Regions from separate parts of the Actinacidiphila sp. bgisy144 genome, predicted to be linked through region 1. Evidence: riboswitches for the same ligand, from Rfam matches in the RefSeq annotation. Region 1 holds a riboswitch; each other region holds the start of a gene.
The links. A riboswitch is a leader RNA that binds a small molecule or an ion and turns the genes downstream of it on or off. The one in region 1 is predicted to bind S-adenosylmethionine.
Positions count from the first base shown of each region.

Region 2: linked by a shared signal. The riboswitch ahead of thrC (threonine synthase) and the one ahead of AC3EVP_RS33560 (putative leader peptide) in region 1 are both predicted to bind S-adenosylmethionine.
Region 3: linked by a shared signal. The riboswitch ahead of AC3EVP_RS25105 (aminotransferase class V-fold PLP-dependent enzyme) and the one ahead of AC3EVP_RS33560 (putative leader peptide) in region 1 are both predicted to bind S-adenosylmethionine.

Region 1 is NZ_JBYIRM010000044.1:17,613-24,841, forward strand. It holds gene AC3EVP_RS33540 (LLM class flavin-dependent oxidoreductase) at 1-1,017, opposite strand, end outside; gene AC3EVP_RS33545 (LLM class flavin-dependent oxidoreductase) at 1,030-2,151, opposite strand; gene AC3EVP_RS33550 (NtaA/DmoA family FMN-dependent monooxygenase) at 2,148-3,587, opposite strand; gene AC3EVP_RS33555 (LLM class flavin-dependent oxidoreductase) at 3,623-4,828, opposite strand; gene AC3EVP_RS33560 (putative leader peptide) at 5,127-5,270, opposite strand; SAM riboswitch class IV at 5,307-5,421, opposite strand; gene AC3EVP_RS33565 (amino acid ABC transporter permease) at 5,994-7,151, shown strand; gene AC3EVP_RS33570 (amino acid ABC transporter ATP-binding protein) at 7,148-7,229, shown strand, end outside.
Region 2 is NZ_JBYIRM010000007.1:43,992-51,220, forward strand. It holds gene AC3EVP_RS10450 (ubiquitin-like small modifier protein 1) at 486-761, opposite strand; gene thrC (threonine synthase) at 758-2,074, opposite strand; SAM riboswitch class I at 2,093-2,224, opposite strand; gene AC3EVP_RS10460 (glucosyl-3-phosphoglycerate synthase) at 2,407-3,372, shown strand; gene AC3EVP_RS10465 (alpha,alpha-trehalose-phosphate synthase (UDP-forming)) at 3,455-4,879, shown strand; gene otsB (trehalose-phosphatase) at 4,917-5,765, opposite strand; gene AC3EVP_RS10475 (DUF3263 domain-containing protein) at 5,829-6,128, opposite strand; gene AC3EVP_RS10480 (ABC transporter substrate-binding protein) at 6,172-7,229, opposite strand, start outside.
Region 3 is NZ_JBYIRM010000023.1:137,921-145,149, reverse strand. It holds gene ctaE (aa3-type cytochrome oxidase subunit III) at 1-133, shown strand, start outside; gene qcrC (cytochrome bc1 complex diheme cytochrome c subunit) at 243-1,052, shown strand; gene qcrA (cytochrome bc1 complex Rieske iron-sulfur subunit) at 1,049-2,113, shown strand; gene qcrB (cytochrome bc1 complex cytochrome b subunit) at 2,110-3,747, shown strand; gene trpD (anthranilate phosphoribosyltransferase) at 4,055-5,122, shown strand; SAM riboswitch class IV at 5,206-5,323, shown strand; gene AC3EVP_RS25105 (aminotransferase class V-fold PLP-dependent enzyme) at 5,569-6,936, shown strand; gene AC3EVP_RS25100 (Lrp/AsnC family transcriptional regulator) at 7,000-7,229, opposite strand, start outside.

The DNA of each region.
Region 1 (7,229 bases):
CAGCTGGTCGGCGACCTGCCGCGCCGTCCCGACGAACTGCGTCTCGACCCGGTCGGCGACCAGGTCCCGGTCCTCGTCGCTCCAGGCGAGGGCGCGGGCCTGCTCGGGGGTGGGGAAGCGGATGGCGCCCGCGCCGGTGCGGATGCTGCGCACCCACGGGCCGTAGCCGGTGGCCAGCTCCCGCGCGGTGCCCTCGTCCGCGGCCACCACGACGTCGGCGGACACGCTCACATACGGCCGGTCCAGCTCCGCCGACGGCACGAACGCCGCCCGGTAGCCCTCGGCGGCCTCCAGTACGGTGGCCGGGCTGACGTGGTAGTTCGCCGCGAACCGCAGCCCGTGGGCGCCGGCGGTCTGGGCGCTGATCCCGGCGCTGCTGCCGAGTATCCACACCTGGAGGTCGGCGCCCTCGCCGGGCACGACGTGGGCGGCGGTGCCGTCCTCGGTGGCGTAGTCGCCGCCGAGCAGCGCGAGGATGTCCGCGATCTGCTCGTCGTAGGGCTGCGGCTGGGCTCCGGGCAGGGTCATCAGGCGCTGGTGCAGGGCGAAGCGGGGCGAGGTGAGCAGCTTCTCGGGGGCGAACCGGGCCGGGATGCGCAGGCCGTTCGGGGTGCGGCCGTCGACGACGGGCGTGGTGGCGGTGAGCGCGGGCTGCCGGCCGGCCGCGGGCGGGACCGGCCCGCCGGAGCGGCCCAGGCCCAGGTCGAAGCGGCCGGGGTGCAGCGCGTCGAGCAGCCCGAACTCCTCGACGGTGGACAGCGCGGTGCGGTGTCCGAGCTGCACCGCGCCCGACCCGAGCCGGATGGTGGAGGTGGCGGCCGCGGTCAGGGCGAGCACCACCGCCGGGGAGGTGCCGGCGACCCCGGGGTTGAGGTGGTGCTCGGCGAACCAGTGGCGGGTGTAGCCGAGTTGTTCGGCCTGCCGGGCGAGGTCGATGCTGTTGCGCAGGGCCTGGCCGGCGCTGGAGCCGGTGGAGATCGGCACCAGGTCCAGGACGGCGAGCGGGGTGGGGGCCACGGATGCTCCTTGTCAGGCGGCCGCGGACGGGGCCGCGGCGGGGTCGGACGTCGGCGCGGAGGGGTCGGGCGCGGCCGGGGCGCCGACCGGGCCCCAGGGCCACGGCGGGTCGGGGATGTCCCGGCGCAGGGTCGGCGCGATGTCCGACTGGAACAGCGCGAGCGCGTCGCGGTGCTGGGTGTCGGTGAGGCCGTCCGCGTCGGCGTGCAGGTGGAGCACGCTGTGGCCGAACTGCTCGTGGTAGCGGTGGACCTTGTCGATGATCTGCTGCGGGCTGCCGATCAGCGCCGAGCTGCGCGCGACGAAGTCCTCCAGGGTCGGGAAGACCGGTTCCAGGCCGAGCCGCTTGGAGAACGCGAGCCGGCCCTCGAAGACGGGGCGGTAGGCGGCCAGGGCCTCCTGCGAGGTGCGCGCGGCGTAGTAGCCGGCGCTGCCCGCGCCCACGGTGGCGAGCGCCGGGTCGTGGCCGTAGTGCGCCCACCGCTCCCGGTAGTAGCGCACCAACTCGGCGTAGGGCTCGATGGGGTTGGTGACGTTGGCGGAGAACAGCGGGTCGCCGTAGCGGGCGGCGAGGTCGACCGACTCGCGGCTGGTGGCGCTGCCGTGCCAGACCCGGATCGGCTGCTGGAACGGCCGCGGCCACACCTCGGCCTCCTCCAGGGCGGGCCGGAACCGCGGGCGGGCGGTGGTGCGGTCCTGCCGCCACAGGGTGCGGAACAGCTCGTAGCTCTCGGCGTTGCGGTCCCACTGGTCGTCGGTGGTGACGTGGAACAGCTCGCGCTGGGCGGAGCCGTTGCCCTTGCCGACGATCAGCTCCAGCCGGCCGTCGGAGAGGTGGTCGAGGGTGGCGTAGTCCTCGTAGGCCCGTACCGGGTCGAGCAGGCTGAGCGTGGTGACCGCGGTGAACAGCCGGATGCGGGAGGTGAGGGCGGCGAGGTGGCTGAGCACCACCGGCGGCGCCGAGGAGATGAACGGCCGTTCGTGGCGCTCCCCGACACCGAAGCCGTCGAAACCCAGCTCCTCGGCGAGCAGGGCGTTGTCGACGACTTCCTGGAACCGGGCGCGGGTGGACTTGCGCTCACCGGTGACGGGGTGGGGCGCGTGGACGATCAGGGTGATGGCGAGGAACTTCACGACGCGGCCCTCACCTCACCGGCCGCGGCCGGTGCTCCGGCGCGGGCCGGGCCCGGGCGGTCGGGGTGGGCCAGGCCCAGGTGGTCGCGCAGGGTCTCGCCCTCGTACTCGGTGCGGAAGACGCCGCGCTCCTGGAGCAGCGGCACCACGGTGTCCGCGAACTCGTCGAGGCCGCCCGGGGTGAGGTGGGGCGCGAGGATGAAGCCGTCGCTGGCGTCGGCCTGGACGAACGCGTCGAGCTGAGCGGCGACGTGCTCGGCGGTGCCGACGAAGGACTGCCGCCCGGTCAGTTCGATCACCAGGTCCCGGATGGAGAGCTTGCGTTCCTCGGCGACGGCCCGCCAGCGGGCGGCGGTCTGCGCGCGGTCGTCGCGGTGGGCGTCGGCGCGGCCGCGGCCGATCGGCTCGGCGTCGGTCAGCGGCTCGACGTCCGGCAGCGGGCCCTCCGGGTCGTAGGCGCTCAGGTCGCGGTTCCACAGCCGCTCCAGGAAGGCGGTCGCGGTGGCCCCGCTGACCTGCTGGCGGCGGATCACCCGCGACTTCTCCTCGGCGTCGGCCGCGCTGTCGCCGAGGACGAAGCTCACGCCGGGCAGGATCAGCAGTTCCTCGGCGGTGCGGCCGTACTTCGGGAGGCGGCCCTTGACGTCGGCGTAGAACGCCTTGCCCGCCTCCAGGGTGCCGTGCCGGGTGAAGATCGCGTCGGCGGCGGAGGCGGCGAACTCCCGGCCCTGCTCGGAGTCGCCGGCCTGGAAGACCACCGGGTGGCCCTGCGGGCCGCGCGGCACGTTGAAGTGGCCGCGGATGTCGAACTGGGTGGTGCGGTGGTCGAACCGGCCGGGTCCCGGCGCCCGCAGGAAGGCGCCGCCCGCCCGGTCCGCTATGACCTCGCCGCCCGGCCAGGAGTCCAGCAACTCCCGTACGGCGGTGAGGAACTGGCGGGCCCGCTCGTAGCGGTCGGGCTGGGCGAGGTAGCCGCCGCGGCGGAAGTTCTCGCCGGTGAAGGCGTCCCAGGAGGTGACCACGTTCCAGGCGGCGCGGCCGCCCGAGAGGTGGTCGAGCGACGCGAACTGCCGGGCCACCTCGTAGGGTTCGTTGAAGGTGGAGTTGATGGTGCCGGCCAGGCCCAGCCGGTCGGTGACGGCGGCGAGCGCGGCGAGTACCGTGAAGGTGTCGGGGCGGCCGACGACGTCCAGGTCGTGGATGAGGCCGCCCTGTTCGCGCAGCCGCAGCCCCTCGGCCAGGAACAGGAAGTCGAACTTCGCCCGTTCCGCGGTGCGCGCCAGGTGGACGAAGGAGCTGAAGTCAATCTGGCTGCCGGCGGCCGGGTCGCTCCACACGGTGGTGTTGTTGACGCCGGGGAAGTGCGCGGCGAGGTGGATCTGCTTGCGCGGCTTGCCATTGCTGCCGGGTGTGCCGGTCCGGTCGGTGCTGCTCATGCGGGGTCTGCCTCCTGGGGCTTCGCGCGGGTCGCTCAGGCGGGGGCGTAGCGGTTGGCCGGGCGGGGCAGGCCGAGCAGCCCGCGCAGCGTGTCGGCCTGGTACGACTCGCGGAAGGCGCCGCGGCGCTGGAGTTCGGGCACCAGGTCGCGGCTGACGCGGGCCAGGTCGTAGGGCAGCGTCGCGGGGCGCAGCCGGAAGCCGGTCAGCCCGGTGGCGGCGAACTCCAGCAGCAGGTCAGCGAGTTCGGCGGCGGTGCCGGTGAAGACCAGGGCGTCACTGGCGTAGGGCGCGTCCAGTTCGGCGTCCAGCCGGGCGCGGCGCTCGGCGGCCCGGCCGGGCTCCTCGTCGAGGAAGACCACCAGGTCCGCGAAGACGTGCACGGTCTGGCCGCCCCGCCCGGCCTCCTCCTGCGCCTGGCGGATCTCGCCGACGACCGCGGCCGCCTGCCCGATGCCGTGCGGGGTGGTGAAGCCGAGGTCGGCGGAGGAGGCGACCAGGCGGAAGGGCTCGGTGCGGTGCGCGAGCGCTGCCACCAGCGGCTGGCCCTGCGGCGGGCGCGGGGTGATGGAGGGCCCCTTGACGCTGAAGTGCGGTCCCTCGAAGTCGATGTAGTGCAGCTTGTCGCGGTCGATGAAGCGGCCGGTGGCCACGTCGCGGATCTCCGCGTCGTCCTCCCAGCTGTCCCACAGCCGCCGCACCACCTCGACGTAGTCGGCGGCCTCGCCGAACAGTTCGGCCAGCAGCGCCCTGCCGTCCGGGGTGTCCAGCGCGTCGAGCGACAGCCCGGGCAGGGTGCGGCGGCCGAAGTGCGCGGCCTCGTCGGGCCGGGCGGACACCCGCACCTGGACCCCGGCGCGGCCGGTGCTGACGTAGTCGAGGGTGGCGATCGCCTTCGACAGGTGGAACGGCTCGGTGTGGGTGACCACCGCGACCGGCAGCAGGCCGATGTGCCGGGTCAGCGGTGCGATCCGGGCGGCGGTCAGCACCGCGTCCAGCCGGCCGCGCACCTGGTCGGTCCGCTCGTCGGGGCCGGTGGGCAGGGACGACTGGAGGCCGAGGGAGTCCTCGATGGTGAGCAGGTCCAGCAGGCCGCGTTCGGCCTCGGCGGCCAGGTCGGCCCAGTAGCGCGCGGTGAACAGCTCGGCCGGCCGCGCGTCGGGCTCGCGCCAGGCGGCGGGGTGCCAGCCGGCGCCGTCGAGGGCGACCGCGAGGTGGAGGGGGGTGGTGGATCGGGACATGGACGTACCGCTTCCTGCTCGGACGGGCCGCGGGCGAACGGCCGGGGCATGGAGGTCGGGGTGTGGACGGATCGGGGTGCGTACGGATCGGAGTGCGTACGGGATCGGGTGCCTACGGGGGGCGCCGGGCCGCAGGTCCCCTCCGCACGCGGCGGACCGGCGGCCGCGGGGCCGGCGGCGGGCAGGCCGGAGGGAACCGGACGGGCCCGCACCGGGAACGGCGTCGTCCCCGGGTGGGCCGGCGGAAGGACGGAGGATGCGCGCAGGGCGCCAGGGTGAAGCGGGGGGTGGAGCGGGCTCAGCCGGCGGTACGCGGCAGCCGGGCCGTCGGTGTGCCCGGACACAGGGCGCCGGCGACGCGCTGGAGGTCGATGTGGCGGCGCGAGTACGTGACGAGGCCGGGTACGCCGGGGGGCGTCGACTGCTCGCTGTCGCCGCGCACTTCGCACCTCCCGCCTCGATCGGCCCACGCCTGCCGAGCTCGCGCTTGCCGAGCCGCCGTCGGCTCCGCCGGGTCGTCACCTGGAGCACCCCACCGCGACGGAGGGTTGCCGGTCAGCCGGCCAGGGCCTTGGTTGCTGACGCTCATGACCTGCAAGCACGGTAACTCGGTGCCGTGTTCGAACACAATCCCCCCTCGCCGGACGCGATCCGCGCCACATCCGGCGGGCGCCGAGGGGGATTGCCCGGCCGCCGCCCTGCGGTTAACGTGCTGAGGGCACGGGCCCGGTGTCACGCGGCCCGCCACGACCGGTGTCCGCGGTCGTACCACCGGCCGTCAGGCCCGGCGCCCACAGCGCCGAAGACAGCGAGGGGACGGGCATGGACGCAGACCGACGCGGCCTGGCGCAGTGTCCCCGCGGCTTCGCCCGGACCCGGGTGGTCCGGCGCCATGTCGACCTGCTCCGCGTGTGCAGCGCCCTGTGTCCGGGGACGCCCGCGGCCCGCTGACGGCCCGCCGCCGTTCCTTCCGCACCTCCCGCACCTCCCGCTTTCCCACCGCCGCGCCATCGGTGCCGCGGCTCACTCCCCGGCGTGCGCGGCCGGCTGAACTCCCGCCCGCCCCTGCCCTCCTCCCCGGTGGCCCCGCCCGGCCGGCCGGCCCCGCGCGGGGCCGCCATGCCCGGATGCCGCCGCGCTCCCCGACGAGACGGGAACCCCGACGATGCCCCAGCACGACACCTCCGGGCCGGTCACCGCCGCCCCCGGCCACCCGCCGCCCCCGCCCGACCCGACCGCGCCCGGCAAACCCGCGGACGCGGGCCGGCCGGCGTCCGACCGGCCCACCACGTCCGACCGGCCCACCACGTCCGCGTCCGGTCAGCCCGCTGCGCCGAAGGCCGACCGGCCGCCGTCCCCGGAGGTCCGCGCGCTGGACGTCCGCCCGGCCGACGCCTCGCTGCTCGCCGCCCGGATCGTGCCGCTGCGGCGGCCGGGGCAGTGGCTCTCGGCGGCGGTGCTGCTGGTGCTCTTCGCGATGCTCGTCCACACCCTGGCCACCAACCCGCGCTTCCAATGGCACGTGGTCGGCCACTACTTCCTCAGCTCCTCGATCCTGCACGGCCTCGAGCTGACCCTCTGGCTGACCGGCGCGGTGATGGCCAGCGGCTACCTGCTGGGGGTCGGCGTCGCCGCGATGCGGCTGTCGCGCAACCCCGTGCTGCGCGCGCTGAGCTTCGGCTACGTCTGGCTGGTGCGCTCGGTCCCGCCGCTCGTCCAACTGCTCTTCTGGTACGAACTGGCCTCGCTGTACCCGCGGTTGTCGGTGGGGGTGCCGTTCGGGCCGCAGTTCGCGGGCGTCTCGACCGCGCACCTGTTCAGCGGGGTGCTGGCCGCCTACGTCGGGCTGACGCTGGACGTGGCCGCGTTCTCCTCGGAGATCGTCCGCGGCGGCATCCTGTCGGTCGACCGCGGGCAGCGCGAGGCGGCGCGGGCGCTGGGGCTGGGCGAGGGGCGGATCTTCCGCCGGATCGTGCTGCCGCAGGCCATGCCCGCGATCATCCCCGCCTCCGGCAACCTGCTGATCGGCATGCTGAAGGCGACCTCGATCGTCAGCGTCATCGCGGTCCAGGACCTGCTGTACTCCAGCCAGTTGATCTACAACCAGAACTTCCTGATCATGCCGCTGCTGCTGGTCGCCACCCTCTGGTACGTCATCCTGACCACGCTGCTGTCGGTCGGCCAGTACTACGTCGAGCGGCACTACGCGCGCGGCAGCGGGCGGCCCGGCGACCGTACCGCGCGCGGCTTCTGGCAGGTGGCCCGCGCGAACGTACCGCTGTTCGGGCCGGCCGGCGCCTCCACCGCGGCGGGGCTGTCATGAGCGCCGGCGGGCGGCCGCTGGTGCGGGTGCGCGGCCTGCGCAAGAGCTACGGCGCGCACACCGTGCTGGACGGTGTGG
Region 2 (7,229 bases), on a different contig from region 1:
GCGGCCCCGCACTTCGCGGGCCCGGGTCAGACCTCACCCGCCCGCGGAACCCGTGCCTTTGACAGGTGGGAACCCTGGGGGGCGTGCGCCGGAACGCGTCGACCGCGGCTGAATGTATCTGCACGGATGCCGTCTGCAACAGGTCAATCGGACGAGAATTCTGGGCGCGACCCATCGGAAATCGCCTGAGAAATAACGATAAGGCAGGGCAAGCCGGGCCGGACATAGCGGACGAAAAGGAGAATTCGCTCGTGAATTTGGCGATAAATCGCCGTGGCCGCGCCACACCTGGGGTCCATGCCACGGGATTGCCTACGGCAACTGTACAACTCTTCAACTACCGCTTCGGCACACGCATGCCCCGCTCACCCGAAGGGGTGAACGGGGCACAAACCGCCCGAATCCGGAACCGCCGCCCAACTCCCGTTGGGCGGCGGCCGGTTCACTCGGCGACCGGCGGGCAGATCCGGTGGCCGGCCGGAGGTTCAGCCGCCTGCGACCGCGGGAATGATCGAGACACTCGCGCCGTCCGGCACGACCGTCTCGAGCCCCTGGGAAAACCGCACGTCGTCGTCGTTGACATACACGTTCACAAAGCGGCGCAGCTTTCCCGCGTCGTCGAGCACGCGCGCCGAAATTCCCTTGTGATCGCGCTCCAGGGAGTCGATCACTTCGGCGAGGGTGGCACCCTCGGCCGGCACCTCGGCCTGGCCGCCGGTGTAGGTGCGGAGAATGGTGGGGATACGTACGGAAGCACTCATGCGAGGCCAGCCTCTCGGAATGCGGCAAGGGTCGGGCGGATGGTCGCGGTCGGCCCGGTGGTCGGCGCCACCGCGTCCAGGGTCTTCAGTCCGTCGCCGGTGTTGAGCACGACGGTCTCGGTGGCCGGGTCGAGCTGCCCGGACTCGATCAGCTTCTTCAGCACACCGACGGTCACCCCGCCCGCGGTCTCCGCGAAGATGCCCTCGGTCCGCGCCAGCAGCTTGATCGCGTCCACGATCTGCGCGTCGTCCACGTCCTCGACGGCCCCGCCGGTGCGCCGGGCGATGTCCAGCACGTACGGGCCGTCCGCGGGGTTGCCGATCGCCAGCGACTTGGCGATGGTGTCGGGCTTCACCGGCCGTACGACGTCGTGCCCGGCCTTGAAGGCCGTCGACACCGGGGAGCACCCCTCGGCCTGGGCGCCGAAGATCTTGTACGGCTTCTCCTCGACCAGGCCGAGCGCGATCAGCTCCTTGAGGCCCTTGTCGATCTTGGTGAGCTGGGAGCCGGACGCGATCGGGATGACCAGGTTGTCCGGCAGCCGCCAGCCGAGCTGCTCGGCGATCTCGTAGGCGAGCGTCTTGGAGCCCTCGCCGTAGTACGGGCGCAGGTTGACGTTGACGAAGCCCCAGCCCTCGCCGATCGGGTCGCCGATCAGTTCCGAGCAGAAGCGGTTCACGTCGTCGTAGCTGCCCTCGATGCCGACGAGTTCGCCGCCGTAGACCGCGGCCATCACGACCTTGCCGGCCTCCAGGTCGTGCGGGATGAAGACGCAGGAGCGCAGGCCCGCCCGGGAGGCGGCGGCGCCGACGGCGCCGGCCAGGTTGCCGGTGGAGGAGCAGGACAGCGTGGTGAGGCCGAAGGTGCGGGCGGCCTCCAGCGCGATCGCGACCACCCGGTCCTTGAAGGAGTGGGTGGGGTTGCCGGAGTCGTCCTTGACGTGCAGGCCGCCGGTGATGCCCAGTTCGCGGGCGAGGTTGTCGGCCTTGACGAGCTTGGTCCAGCCCGGGTTCAGGTTGGGCTTGTCGGCGACGTCGGCGGGCACCGGCAGCAGCGGGGCGTAGCGCCAGATGTTGGTCGGGCCGGCCTCGATCCGGGCGCGCAGCGCCTCGGGGTCACCGGTCGGCAGGTCGTAGGCCACTTCCAGTGGCCCGAAACACTCCAGGCACGCGAAGACCGGGCTCAGCGGGTAGCGGGTGCCGCACTCCCGGCAGGACAGCGCGGCGGCCGGGCCGAACGGTGCGGGGGCGGCGTCGGCACCCTGGGTGCCGGCAGCGGAGTCGGTGGTGCTTGCGACGGTTTGCGCAGCCATGACAGGCGAGGCCCTTTCTCCTCATCTTCCTCGCACGCGGGCGCGTCACGAGACGGAATTGGCACCTTCCCCACCGTGCGTGACCTCGCGGTCGGCGGGAGGGTTGCCGGGGCTTCTACGGGCCGTTCCCTCTGCCCCTCTGGATGAGCGGTATGGCGACCGGGTCGGTACGGACCGGGCCCGTCGCGTTTGTGCGCGTCACGCCCCCGGCATGCGGTGGCGTCACGCGTTGTTCAAGACTGTAACCGACACAGGTGACGGTTGAGGTAGCCGTCCGCACCGCGAGATGGATCACATGCCCGGTCCGGGGCGTGCCGAGGGAGAGGACTCACGTGCTCGACGAGGTGGAGCGCTGGCTGCGCCGCCGGTCCTGGTCGGCCGCCCAGCGGCCGCTTGACCTGCTGCTCGCCGCCAAGCGCGCGGCCGGCGACCGGGGCACGGTCAGCGTGGTGCTGCCGGCGCTGGACGAGGAGGCGACCGTCGGCGCGATCGTGGCGGCGATCCGCCGCGACCTGATGTCCGCCGCGGCGCCGCTGGTGGACGAGGTGGTCGTGGTCGACTCCGGCTCCACCGACCGCACGGCCGCGGTCGCCGCCGGGGCCGGGGCCCGCGTGGTCGGGCGGGACGCGATCCTGCCCCGGCTGCCGGCCCTGCCCGGCAAGGGCGAGGTGCTGTGGCGGTCGCTGCTGGTCACCCGCGGCGAGATCGTCTGCTTCGTCGACGCCGACCTGCGGGAGTTCGACGCCCGTTTCGTCTCCGGGATCGTCGGGCCGCTGCTCACCGACCCCGCTGTGCAGCTGGTCAAGGCGATGTACGACCGCCCGCTGGAGACCGGCGGCACCGTGGTGCCCGCCGGCGGCGGCCGGGTCACCGAACTCGTCGCCCGCCCGCTGCTCAACCTGCACTGGCCGCAGCTGGCCGGCTTCGTCCAGCCGCTCGGCGGGGAGTACGCCGCCCGCCGCTCGCTGCTGGAGCGGCTGCCCTTCCCGGTCGGCTACGGCGTCGAACTCGGCATGCTGATCGACGCGTTGGGGCTCGTCGGGCTCGACGGGCTCGGGCAGGTCGACGTCGGGGTGCGGCACCACCGGCACCAGGACGGCCAGGCGCTCGGGCGGATGGCCGCCGCGATCTACCGCACCGCCCAGGTCCGGCTCGCCCGCGGCCAGCTGGTCCGCCCGCACCTCACGCAGTTCGGCCGCGCCGGCTCCGCCTTCGTACCGCGCACCCACCCGGTCGACACCGAGGAGCGCCCGCCGATGGCCGACCTGCCGGAGTACCTCGCCCGCAAGGCGGCGTAGGCGCGGCGCCGGGGGCCACCGCCGCGGGCAAAGAGTGCCGCCGGCACGTTTGAGCTGCGCGGCAACCGGCAAAGCTGCGGGCATGGAGGGATCTTCGCAGGGTGCCCGGATTCTGGTCGCGTCGAACCGCGGCCCGGTGTCGTACACCGTGGAGGGCGACGGCAGCCTGGGGAGCCGCAGGGGCGGCGGCGGGGTCGTCTCCGGGCTGAGCGCGATCGGCCCGGACGCGGGTGCCGTGTGGGTGTGCGCGGCGCTGTCGGACGGCGACCGGGAGGCGGTGCGCCGCGGGGTCGCCGAGCCCGGGGTGCGGATGCTCGCGATCCCCCCGGAGGTCTTCCACGCGGCGTACAACGACATCGCGAACTCGGTGCTGTGGTTCGTGCACCACCTGCTCTACCAGACGCCCTTCGAGCCGCTCTTCGACGAGGAGTTCCACGGCCGCTGGGCCGCCTACGAGGCGTACAACGAGGCGTTCGCCGACGCGCTCGCCCAGGAGGCGGCCGAGGGCGCCGCCGTCCTCGTGCAGGACTACCACCTCGCGCTGGTGCCCGCGCTGCTCCGTGAGCGCCGCCCCGACCTGCGGATCGGCCACTTCTCGCACACCCCGTGGGCCCCGCCGGACTACTTCCGCCTGCTGCCCGACGACGTGGCCGCGCGCCTGCTCACCGGCATCCTCGGCGCCGACCGGGCCGGGTTCCTCACCCACCGCTGGGCCGCCGCCTTCGCCGCGTGCTGTGCCGACGTGCTCGGCGCGGAGGTGGCCGCGGACGGCGGCTCGGTGACGTACCTGGGCCGCACCACCCGGCTCGGCGTGCACGGTCTGGGCGCCGACGCGGAGTTCCTGCGCGAGCGCGCCCGGCGGCCCGACGTGGACGAGCGGATGGCGGCGCTGCGGGCCGAGGCGGGTCCCGGCCGGCGGCTGATCGTGCGGGTGGACCGCACCGAGCTGTCGAAGAACATCGTGCGCGGGCTGTACGCCTACCGGCGGCTGCTGGTGGAGCACCCCGGCTGGCGCGAGCGCGTGGTCCATGTCGCGTTCGCCTACCCCTCGCGGCAGGACCTGGCGAGCTACCGGGAGTACACCGAGGAGGTCTCCCGGGTGGCCGCGGCGGTCAACGAGGAGTTCGGCACCGCGGGCTGGACGCCGGTCATCCTCAAGGTCGACGACGACTTCGCCCGCTCCCTGGCGGCGTACCGGCTGGCCGACGTGGCGCTGGTCAACCCGATCCGGGACGGGATGAACCTGGTCGCCAAGGAGGTGCCGGTCGTCTCCGACCAGGGGGTGGCGCTGGTGCTGTCCCGTGAGGCGGGCGCCTTCGAGGAGCTGGGCGACGACTCCTTCGTGGTCAATCCGTACGACATCCGCGCGACCGCCGTCGCCCTCAACGAAGCGCTGACGCTCCCCGAGGCCGAACGCGCCGACCGTTCCAAGCGGCTTGCCGCGGCAGCCACCGCGCTGCCGCCCAGCCGCTGGTTCCTCGACCAGCTCCAGGCAATCGGCGGCTGACCGCTTTTCGTTCCGCGGGCGCCCTGGTGGGGGCCGGTCAGCCGAGTTGGTCGGCCAGGTGTTCCAGCAGGTGGACGACGCCTGCCGGGCCCGCCACGGTCAGGTCGGCTCGCGCCAGCAGCTCCGCGGGGGTCTCCTCGGCGCCCGCGCTGGCCACCAGCAGGCCCGGCGTGCCCTGGGCGCGCAGCTCTCCGACGGCGGCGTACGCGGCGAGGTCGCCGAGGTCGTCGCCCGCGTAGAGCACGCTGCCCGCGCCGGTCTCGCGCAGGAAGCCGGTGAGCGCCACCCCCTTGTCGACACCGGGTGGCCGCAGCTCCAGGACGTAGCGGCCGGGCTCGACCACCAGGCCGTGCCGCGCGGCGAGTTCGGCCAGCGGCGCGCGCAGCGCCTCGAACGCGGCGTCGGGGTCCTCGGTGCGGCGGGTGTGCACGGCGACCGCGCGGCCGCCCTTGTCCTCGATCCACAGGCCCGGCCACTCCCCCACCTCGGCGAGGAAGCCGGGTAGTTCGGCGCGCACCGCGGTGACCCCTTCGGGCGCGGGCGGCGCGTGCACCTCGCCGCCGCGGGCGTCCCAGCGCTCGGCGCCGTAGTGGCCGAGGACCACGAGGTGCTCCAGTCCCGGCACCCCGGCGAAGCCGCCGTACCGCACGGCCACGTCGGCCGGGCGGCCGGTGAGGATGACGGCAGCCGCCAGGTGCGGGGCCAGCCGCGCCAGCGCGCCGGCCGCCCCCGGGTGCGCCCGGGCCTGCTCCGGGTCCGCCACGATCGGGGCGAGGGTGCCGTCGAAGTCCAGGGCGACCACCGCGCGGCCCGGCTCGGCGAGCAATGCGGTCAGGCCCGCCCGGCCCTCGGCGGTCCGTGGGGTGAAGGTCTCCGCAGCAGCCATGCCCCGAGCCTAGCGGCCCGGCGGTTTCACGCGGCTGCTCGGGCGGGGAGAGCCGGGCCCGCGTCAGCGGTTCTCGGCGTGCCGCTGCCGGGTGCGGCGCCAGCGGTTGACGGTGGCCGGGGCGGCGCGCAGCGCGCGGGGGTCGTCCAGGAGGGCGTTGAGCAGCTGGAAGAAGGCCGTCGGGGAGATGCCGAGCCGCTCCCGGATCGCCCGGTCGCGCGGGCCGGGCCCGCTCCAGCTCCGCCCGGCCAGCTCCAGCACCGCCAGGTCCCGCGCGGACAGCTCAGCGCCCGCCGCATCCGCAGCGCCCACCGCATCCGCGGCCCCCGCCGCGCCCGTCTCCTGCGCCTCGCCCTCGGCCACTGTGCCGCCCCTCGCCTGCTGACCCGCCCGCCCGGCCGCTCCGCTACTCCGACTCGGAGGTGAGCCCCTGCCCGTCCTGCGTCTCCGCGTAGTTCTGCAACTGCGACAGTACGGTCTTCGGGTCGCCGTGCACCGCGCTGCCGATGACCTTCTTCATCCGGTCGTTCACCTTCGTCCAGGAGGTCTTGTCGACCGGGTAGAAGACGGCGTCCGGCAGCAGGTCGAGGAACTGCACCAGGTCGGCGTCGCGCTTCTCGCCCTGCATGACCTGGGAGGCGCTGGTGGTCACCGGCAGCAGGCCGTACTCGTCGAGGAACTTGACGGTGTTCTTGGTCTGGTAGACGTACTGGAGGAAGGCGCGGTCGGCGTCGAGGGAACCTTTCTTCTTGAAGGCCATCGCCCAGTCGGCGACGCCGAGGGTGTCGGCGTTCGGGCCGTCCTTGCCGGGCAGCGCGGCCACCCCGACGTCGATGCCGTGCGCGCGGGCCTGCGCCAGCAGTGTCGGGTGGCCGTTGATCATGCCCGCCTTGCCGGCCAGGAAGTCGTCGAAGACCTCCTGCCGGTTGGTCTTGGCGGGGTCCTTCGAGCCGACCAGCTTCGCGTCCACCAGGTTCTTCTTGACCCAGGTGAGGGCTTCGACGTTCTCGGCGGAGTCGAAGGTGTAGTTGTCGACGGAGTCGCTGATGCCGCCGCTGGCGCCGAGCATCCACATCAGGGACTCCGCCTGCGACTCCTCCGGGCCGAGCGGCAGGCCGTAGGGGACCTTGACGCCGTTCTCCTTGAGCAGCTTCGCGTCGGCGGCCAGGTCGGCCCAGGTCTTCGGCGCCTGGTCGATGCCCGCCTGCTTGAACAGGCCCTTGTTGTAGAAGAACATCCGCGAACTGGACGCCCACGGCAGGCCGTACTGGGTGTGGGCGACCGATCCGGCCTGGGCGAGCGAGGAGATGAAGTCGGCCTGCTGGCTGACCGTGAAGAGCTGGTCGGCGCTGTACAGCTGGCCCTTGGCGGCGTAGTCGGCGTACGAGCCCATCTGCGCGATGTCCGGCGGGTTGCCGGCCTTGACCATGGCGGCGACCTTGTCGTCCACGTCGGTCCAGCTCA
Region 3 (7,229 bases), on a different contig from region 1:
GCTGGGCCGTACCTACGCGGCCAAACGGTTCACCCATCAGCAGGCCACCGCAGCCATCGTCGTGTCCTACTACTGGCACTTCGTCGATGTCGTCTGGATCGGCCTGTTCGCCACGATCTACCTGATCAAGTAGCCGGTACCGCGCCGGCCGGCGCCCGCGCCGTACTCCGGACGGAGGACGCGCCCCGCCGACGGCACCGCCAGAAGCATCGACACAAGAGATCCTGACACCGGGGTAATCCGTGAAAAAGCTCTCCGTACGACGGCGCCATCCGATGGCGGCGCTTGTCGTCCTACTCTTCGCGCTCGCGGCCACCGGGGGGCTGTACGCCGCGCTCGCGCCGGCGCCCAAGGCGCAGGCTGACACCTCGCAGTCCTCCCTCGCCATCGAGCAGGGCAAGAAGCTCTACGACGTCGGCTGCGCCAGCTGCCACGGCAGCTCCGGCCAGGGCAGCACCAACGGGCCCAGCCTGGTGGGCGTCGGCTCGTCCGCGGTGGACTTCCAGGTCGGCACCGGCCGCATGCCCGCCAAGCAGCCCGGCGCGCAGGTCGAGAAGAAGAAGAACACCTACAGCCAGTCCGAGATCGACCAGCTCGCCGCGTACGTCGCCTCGCTCGGCCCCGGCCCGTCGACCCCGACGAAGGACCAGTACAGCCCGGCGTCCGCCGACGTCGCCAAGGGTGGCGAACTGTTCCGCACCAACTGCTCGCAGTGCCACAACTTCGTGGGCAAGGGCGGTGCGCTGACGCACGGCAAGTTCGCGCCGAGCCTGAAGAGCGTCTCGTCCAAGCACATCTACGAGGCGATGCAGACCGGCCCGCAGAACATGCCGTCCTTCCCGGACAGCACGATGCCGTCCGACGCGAAGGCGAACATCATCGCGTACCTGAAGGCCGTGGACAGCGCCGACAGCCCCAACCCGGGCGGCTTCACCCTGGGCTCCATCGGCCCGGTGTCCGAGGGCCTGTTCGCCTGGGTCTTCGGTCTCGGCACGCTGCTCGGCATCGCGGTCTGGCTCGCCGCCCGGACGACTAAGGCCAAGAAATCATGAGCGACGAGACTGGATCGCACAACACCGTGCCAGAGAACCTGCCGAGCGGGCAGGGCGGCCACCACGGCGGCAGCGTCGCCACGGCCGACCCGTTCGCCGACCCCGGGCTGCCGCCCCACGAGCACCGGCGCCAGGACATCGACGAGAAGGCGGCCCGGCACTCCGAGCGGGTGGTGGCCGGCCTGTTCCTGCTGTCGATGCTCGGCACCATCGCGTTCATCGCCTGCTTCGTGATCTTCCCGGTCGACAAGATCGTCTACATCTTCCCGTTCGGGCACGTCAGCGCGCTGAACTTCTCGCTCGGCCTCACGCTGGGCGTGGCGCTGTTCTGCATCGGCGCGGGCGCCGTGCACTGGGCCCGCACGCTGATGGCGGACGAGGAGGTCGTCGACGAGCGGCACCGCATCGACGCCGACGACGAGCTGCGGGAGAACGTCCGCCAGCAGTGGATCACCGGCGCGAAGGAGAGCGGCTTCGGCCGCCGCAAGCTGATCCGCAACACCATGATGGGCGCGCTCACCATGGTGCCGCTGGCCGGCGTGGTCATCCTGCGCGACCTCGGCCCGCTGCCGGAGAAGAAGCTCGACCACACCATGTGGGCCAAGGGCAAGCAGCTGATCAACGACAACACCAACCAGCCGCTGCGCCCCGAGGACGTCGTCGTCGGCTCGCTGACCTTCGCGACGCCGGACGGCCTCGAGGAGAGCCAGGACGACTACCAGGAGCAGCTCGCCAAGGCGGCCCTGATGATCATCCGGCTCAAGCCGGACGACATCAAGGACAAGCGCGAGCGCGAGTGGAGCCACGAGGGCATCGTCGCGTTCTCCAAGATCTGCACCCACGTCGGCTGCCCGATCAGCCTGTACGAGCAGCAGACGCACCACGTGCTGTGCCCGTGCCACCAGTCGACGTTCGACCTGTCCGACGGCGCGCGTGTGCTCTTCGGCCCCGCCGGCCACCCGCTGCCGCAGCTTCGGATCAGCGTCAACAGTGAGGGCAACCTCATCGCGCTCGGCGACTTCGAGGAGCCCGTCGGCCCGGCATTCTGGGAGCGTTCATGAGCACCATGACCGACGACGCGCCGACCCGCCGCGGTCGGCCGACGAACCCCGGTGAACGGGTCGCGGAGTGGACCGACGGCCGGCTCGGGCTCTACAAGCTGGCCAAGTCCAACCTGCGCAAGATCTTCCCGGACCACTGGTCCTTCATGCTCGGCGAGATCTGCCTGTACAGCTTCGTGATCCTCATCCTCACGGGTGTGTATCTGACGCTGTTCTTCCACCCGAGCATGAACGAGGTCGTCTACCACGGCCCGTACGCGCCGCTCGACGGTGTGCAGATGTCCGAGGCGTACGCCTCCACGATGCACATCAGCTTCGAGGTCCGCGGCGGTCTGCTGGTCCGGCAGATCCACCACTGGTCCGCGCTGATCTTCATCGCCGCGATGATCGTGCACATGATGCGCGTCTTCTTCACCGGCGCGTTCCGCAAGCCGCGCGAGCTGAACTGGCTCTTCGGCTGGACGCTGCTCTTCCTGGGCATGTTCACCGGGTTCACCGGCTACTCGCTCCCGGACGACCTGCTGTCCGGCACCGGTGTGCGGTTCATGGAGGGCGCGATCCTGTCGGTGCCGATCGTGGGCACTTACCTGTCGATGTTCCTGTTCGGCGGGGAGTTCCCCGGCCACGACTTCGTGGGCCGCTTCTACTCGGTGCACATCCTGCTGCTGCCGGGTCTGATGGCCGGTCTGCTGGTCGCGCACCTGATCCTGGTCTTCTTCCACAAGCACACCCAGTTCCCGGGTGCCGGCAAGACCGAGAAGAACGTCGTCGGCGCCCCGCTGATGCCGATCTACATGGCCAAGGCCGGCGGCTTCTTCTTCCTGGTCTTCGGTGTCATCGCCGCGATCGCCGCGGTGGCCACGATCAACCCGATCTGGACGATGGGCCCCTACCGGCCGGACCAGGTGTCCACCGGTGCCCAGCCCGACTGGTACATGGGCTTCTCCGAGGGCCTGATCCGTGTGATGCCCGGCTGGGAGATCAGGGCCTGGGGCCACACCCTGGTGCTCGGCGTCTTCATCCCGCTGCTGATCTTCCCGCTGGTGATGATGGCGATCGCCGTCTACCCGTTCATCGAGTCCTGGGTCACCGGTGACAAGAACGAGCACCACCTGCTCGACCGGCCGCGCAACCGCCCGGTGCGCACCGGGTTCGGTGTCGCCTGGCTGACCGAGTACTTCGTGCTGCTGATCGGTGGCGGCAACGACCTGTGGGCCACGCACTTCCACTTGTCGATCAACGCGATCACCTGGTTCGTCCGGGTCAGTTTCTTCGTGGCTCCGGTGATCACGTTCTGGATCACCAAGCGGATCTGCCTGGGGCTCCAGCGCCGGGACCGCGACAAGGTGCTGCACGGGCGGGAGAGCGGCATCATCAAGCGGCTGCCGCACGGCGAGTTCATCGAGGTGCACGAGCCGCTGTCCCAGCAGCAGCTGCACGTCCTCACCGCGCACGAGCAGCCGCGGCCGATCGACCTCGGCCCGGAGACCGACGAGAACGGGGTGGCCCGCAAGGTCAGCCCGATCGCGAAGGTCCAGGCGAAGCTGTCGCAGGGGTTCTACGGCGAGCACAGCCAGATCCCGAAGCCGACGGCGGAGGAGTACGAGGAGATCACGAGCGGGCACGGTCACTGATCGCTGCGCTGACCTCAGCCACACCCCCGGCCCGGGCCGGGCACCCGTAAGCAGGGTGCCCGGCCCGGGCTTTCGGGTGCCGCAAGGGGCGCGTGGGGGCACCGCCCAGGCGCAGCTCTGGGGGAGAACGGAGCGACCAGCCACCCACCGGCGGGTGGTCCGGCAACGACAGGAACTGCCCCACTGGGCCGGTGACGACCTGCGGTCCGCAGACGGCTGAGCGCGCAGTTCCCCGCGCCCCTGGGGGGCGCCGTGCACCGGTAGGGTGCGGGGGACGTACCGCCCTAGGAACATGGAGCGTGAAGCCATGAGCGTTGTGCACCCCGCCGGAGGCGTACCCGGGGCCGCGCGCTCGTGGCCGGACATCCTGGGCGCCCTGATCCGCCGCGACGACCTCAGCTCCGCGGAGACCGCGTGGGCGATGGACTCGATCATGAGCGGCGAGGCCACCGACGCGCAGATCGCCGGCTTCGCGGTGGCGCTGCGCAGCAAGGGCGAGACGGTCGCGGAGATCGCCGGGCTGGTCGAGGCGATGTACGCGCACGCGACGACGATCGAGGTGCCCGGCCCGACCGTGGACGTGGTCGGCACCGGCGGCGACCGGTCGAACTCCGTGAACATCTCCACGATGTCGGCGATCGTGGTGGCCGGTACCGGCGCGCGGGTGGTGAAGCACGGCAGCAGGTCCGCGTCCTCCAAGAGCGGCGCGTCCGACGTGCTGGCCGCGCTCGGCGTGAACCTCGACCTGCCCGCGCGGCGCGTCGCGGAGGTCGCCGTGGAGGTGGGCATCACCTTCTGCTTCGCGGTCCGGTTCCACCCGGCGCTGCGCCATGTGGCCGCCGCGCGCAGCGAGTTGGGGGTGGCGACGCCCTTCAACTTCCTTGGCCCGCTGACCAACCCGGCGCGGGTGCGGGCGCAGGCGACCGGCGTCGCGGACCTGCGGATGGCGCCGATCCTCGCCGGGGTGCTCGCCGAACGCGGTTCGTCGGCGCTGGTGTTCCGCGGTGACGACGGGTTGGACGAGCTGACCACTACCGCGACCTCGCAGGTGTGGGTGGTCAAGGACGGCAAGGTGGAGCACACCGGGTTCGACCCGCGGGACGTCGGCCTGGAGCTGGTGCCGGTGGAGGCGCTGCGCGGCGGCGAGGCCGGGTACAACGCGGAGGTGGCCCGGCGGCTGCTCGCCGGTGAGCGCGGGCCGGTGCGGGACGCGGTGCTGCTCAACTCCGCGGCGACGCTGACCGCGTTGGGGGTCACCGGCGGCGGCACCCTGGAGGAGCGGATCAGCGCCGGCCTGGTCCGGGCGGCGGAGTCGATCGACTCGGGCGCGGCCGAGGGCGTCCTGGAGCGCTGGGTGGCGGCGACCCGGGCGTAGCGAAGAGGCGCGGGCGCACGGCGCCGTCCACTTTCCGGACGGGGTCTTGCGCCCGCGCCGCCGTATGGCACAATCTTGTCCCAGGTCACGAGTGACAGCGCAAAGGCCCCGGCTCGCTGTCCGGCAACCCTCCGTCCGAGGCGGGGTGCCCCGGGTGATGACCAGGCTGTGATGCAGCGAGGCTCACAGCAAGCCGGACTGGGGAGTTCTTTCATGAGCAAGCGAATGCGTTAGGGCCTGTCGGCCCCGGTTCTGCCACCAGCAATTCCGCCCGATCACCTCTGCACCGCGCCGTCCGCGCGGCCGTTCCCGGCCGCCGCTTCGTGGTGCTTTCGCCTGCCTTCCGCCGGGAGTTCGCCTTGACCACCGCCGCCACCTCCGCCGCCCGCACCAGCACCACCAGCACCGCCAAGAGCACGGTCGGGGTCGCCGCCACCGCCACCGCCATCAGCGAAGGCGCCGACGCCGACTGCCCCACCTGTACGTCCGCCCCGCTGCCCGTGCTCGGCCGGGACGTGCGGGTGCCGCTCGTCACCGGTGGGGAAGTGGGGTACGCCGCGCTCGACTACGCCGCGAGCGCCCCCGCGCTCCAGCGGGTGTGGGACGACGTCGCTGCCTACGCGCCGTACTACGGCAGCGTGCACCGCGGTGCCGGCTACCTCTCGCAGCTGTCGACCGACCTGTTCGAGCAGAGCCGCGAGACCGTCGCGGAGTTCCTGGGCTGCCGCCCGGACGACGAGCTGATCTTCACCCGCTCCACCACCGACTCGCTCAACCTGCTGGCCGCCGCCCTCCCGGCCGGGACCCGCGTCTACGTCTTCGACACCGAGCACCACGCGGCCCTGCTGCCCTGGCAGCGCGTCGACGGCGGGCAGGTCGTGTATCTGCCCGCGCCGCGCACCCCGGAGCAGGCCGTCGCGTCCCTGGACGTGGCGCTGCACGGCGCCCCCAAGGGCCCGAAGCTGGTCTGTGTGACCGGCGCGTCCAACGTCACCGGCGAGATCTGGCCGGTGCGCGAACTGGCGGCCGCCGCACACCGGCACGGCGCCCGGATCGTGCTGGACGCCGCCCAGCTCGCCCCGCACCACCCGGTGGACATCACCGCGCTCGACGTCGACTGGGTGGCCTTCTCCGGGCACAAGCTGTACGCGCCGTTCGGCGCCGGGGTGCTCGCCGGGCGGGCCGACTGGCTGCGGGACGCCGAGCCGTACCTCGCCGGGGGCGGCGCCACCCGCAAGGTCGCCCGCTCCGGTGACGAGCTGTCCGTGGAGTGGCACTCCGGCACCGCCCGGCACGAGGCCGGCTCGCCGAACGTGATCGGCGCCTACGCCATCGCGTCGGCGTGCAAGGCGCTCACCGAGGCGGGCTTCGACACCCTTGTCACCCGTGAGCGTGAACTGCTCGCCCGGCTGCGGGACGGCCTCGCCGCCTTCCCCGAGGTGCGGGTGCTCTCGCTGTTCGGGTCCGGCTCGGCCCGGGTCGGCGTGCTCTCCTTCGTCGTGCGCGGCTGGAACTCCTCGCACTTCGCTGCGGCGCTCTCGGCGGAGTACGGGATCGGTGTACGGGACGGGCTGTTCTGCGCGCACCCGCTGGTGCGGACCCTCCTGGACACGGAGCCGGACGAGCCGGGGGAGTGCGGCGCCCCCGACGCCGAGCCCGGTGAGCGCTCCCTGAACGCCGTCCGGGTCAGCTTCGGCGCGGGCACCCCCCAGGAGCACATCGACCGCTTCCTCGGGGCCGTCGGCACCCTCGTCCGCGAGGGCGCCGCATGGAGCTACCGCACCGAGGCGGGCCGCTGCGTCCCCGTCCGCTGACGGACGGCGCGCTCCACGAAGGCGCGGGCGGCCAGGAGTACGGGCAGCCAGGAGTACGGGCGGCTAGGAGTCCAGCCCGATGGAGAACGCGGCCTCCAGGTCGTGCTGGGAGTACGTCCGGAACGCCACGTGCGTGTCGGTCACCTCGACACCCGGGATCTTGGAGATGCGCCCGGGGATGATGTCGGCGAGGTCGTCGTGGCGGGCGACCCGCACCAGGGCGACCAGGTCGTAGGTCCCGGTCACCGAGTACACCTCGCTGACGTGCTCCAGAGCGGCGATCGACTCGGCGA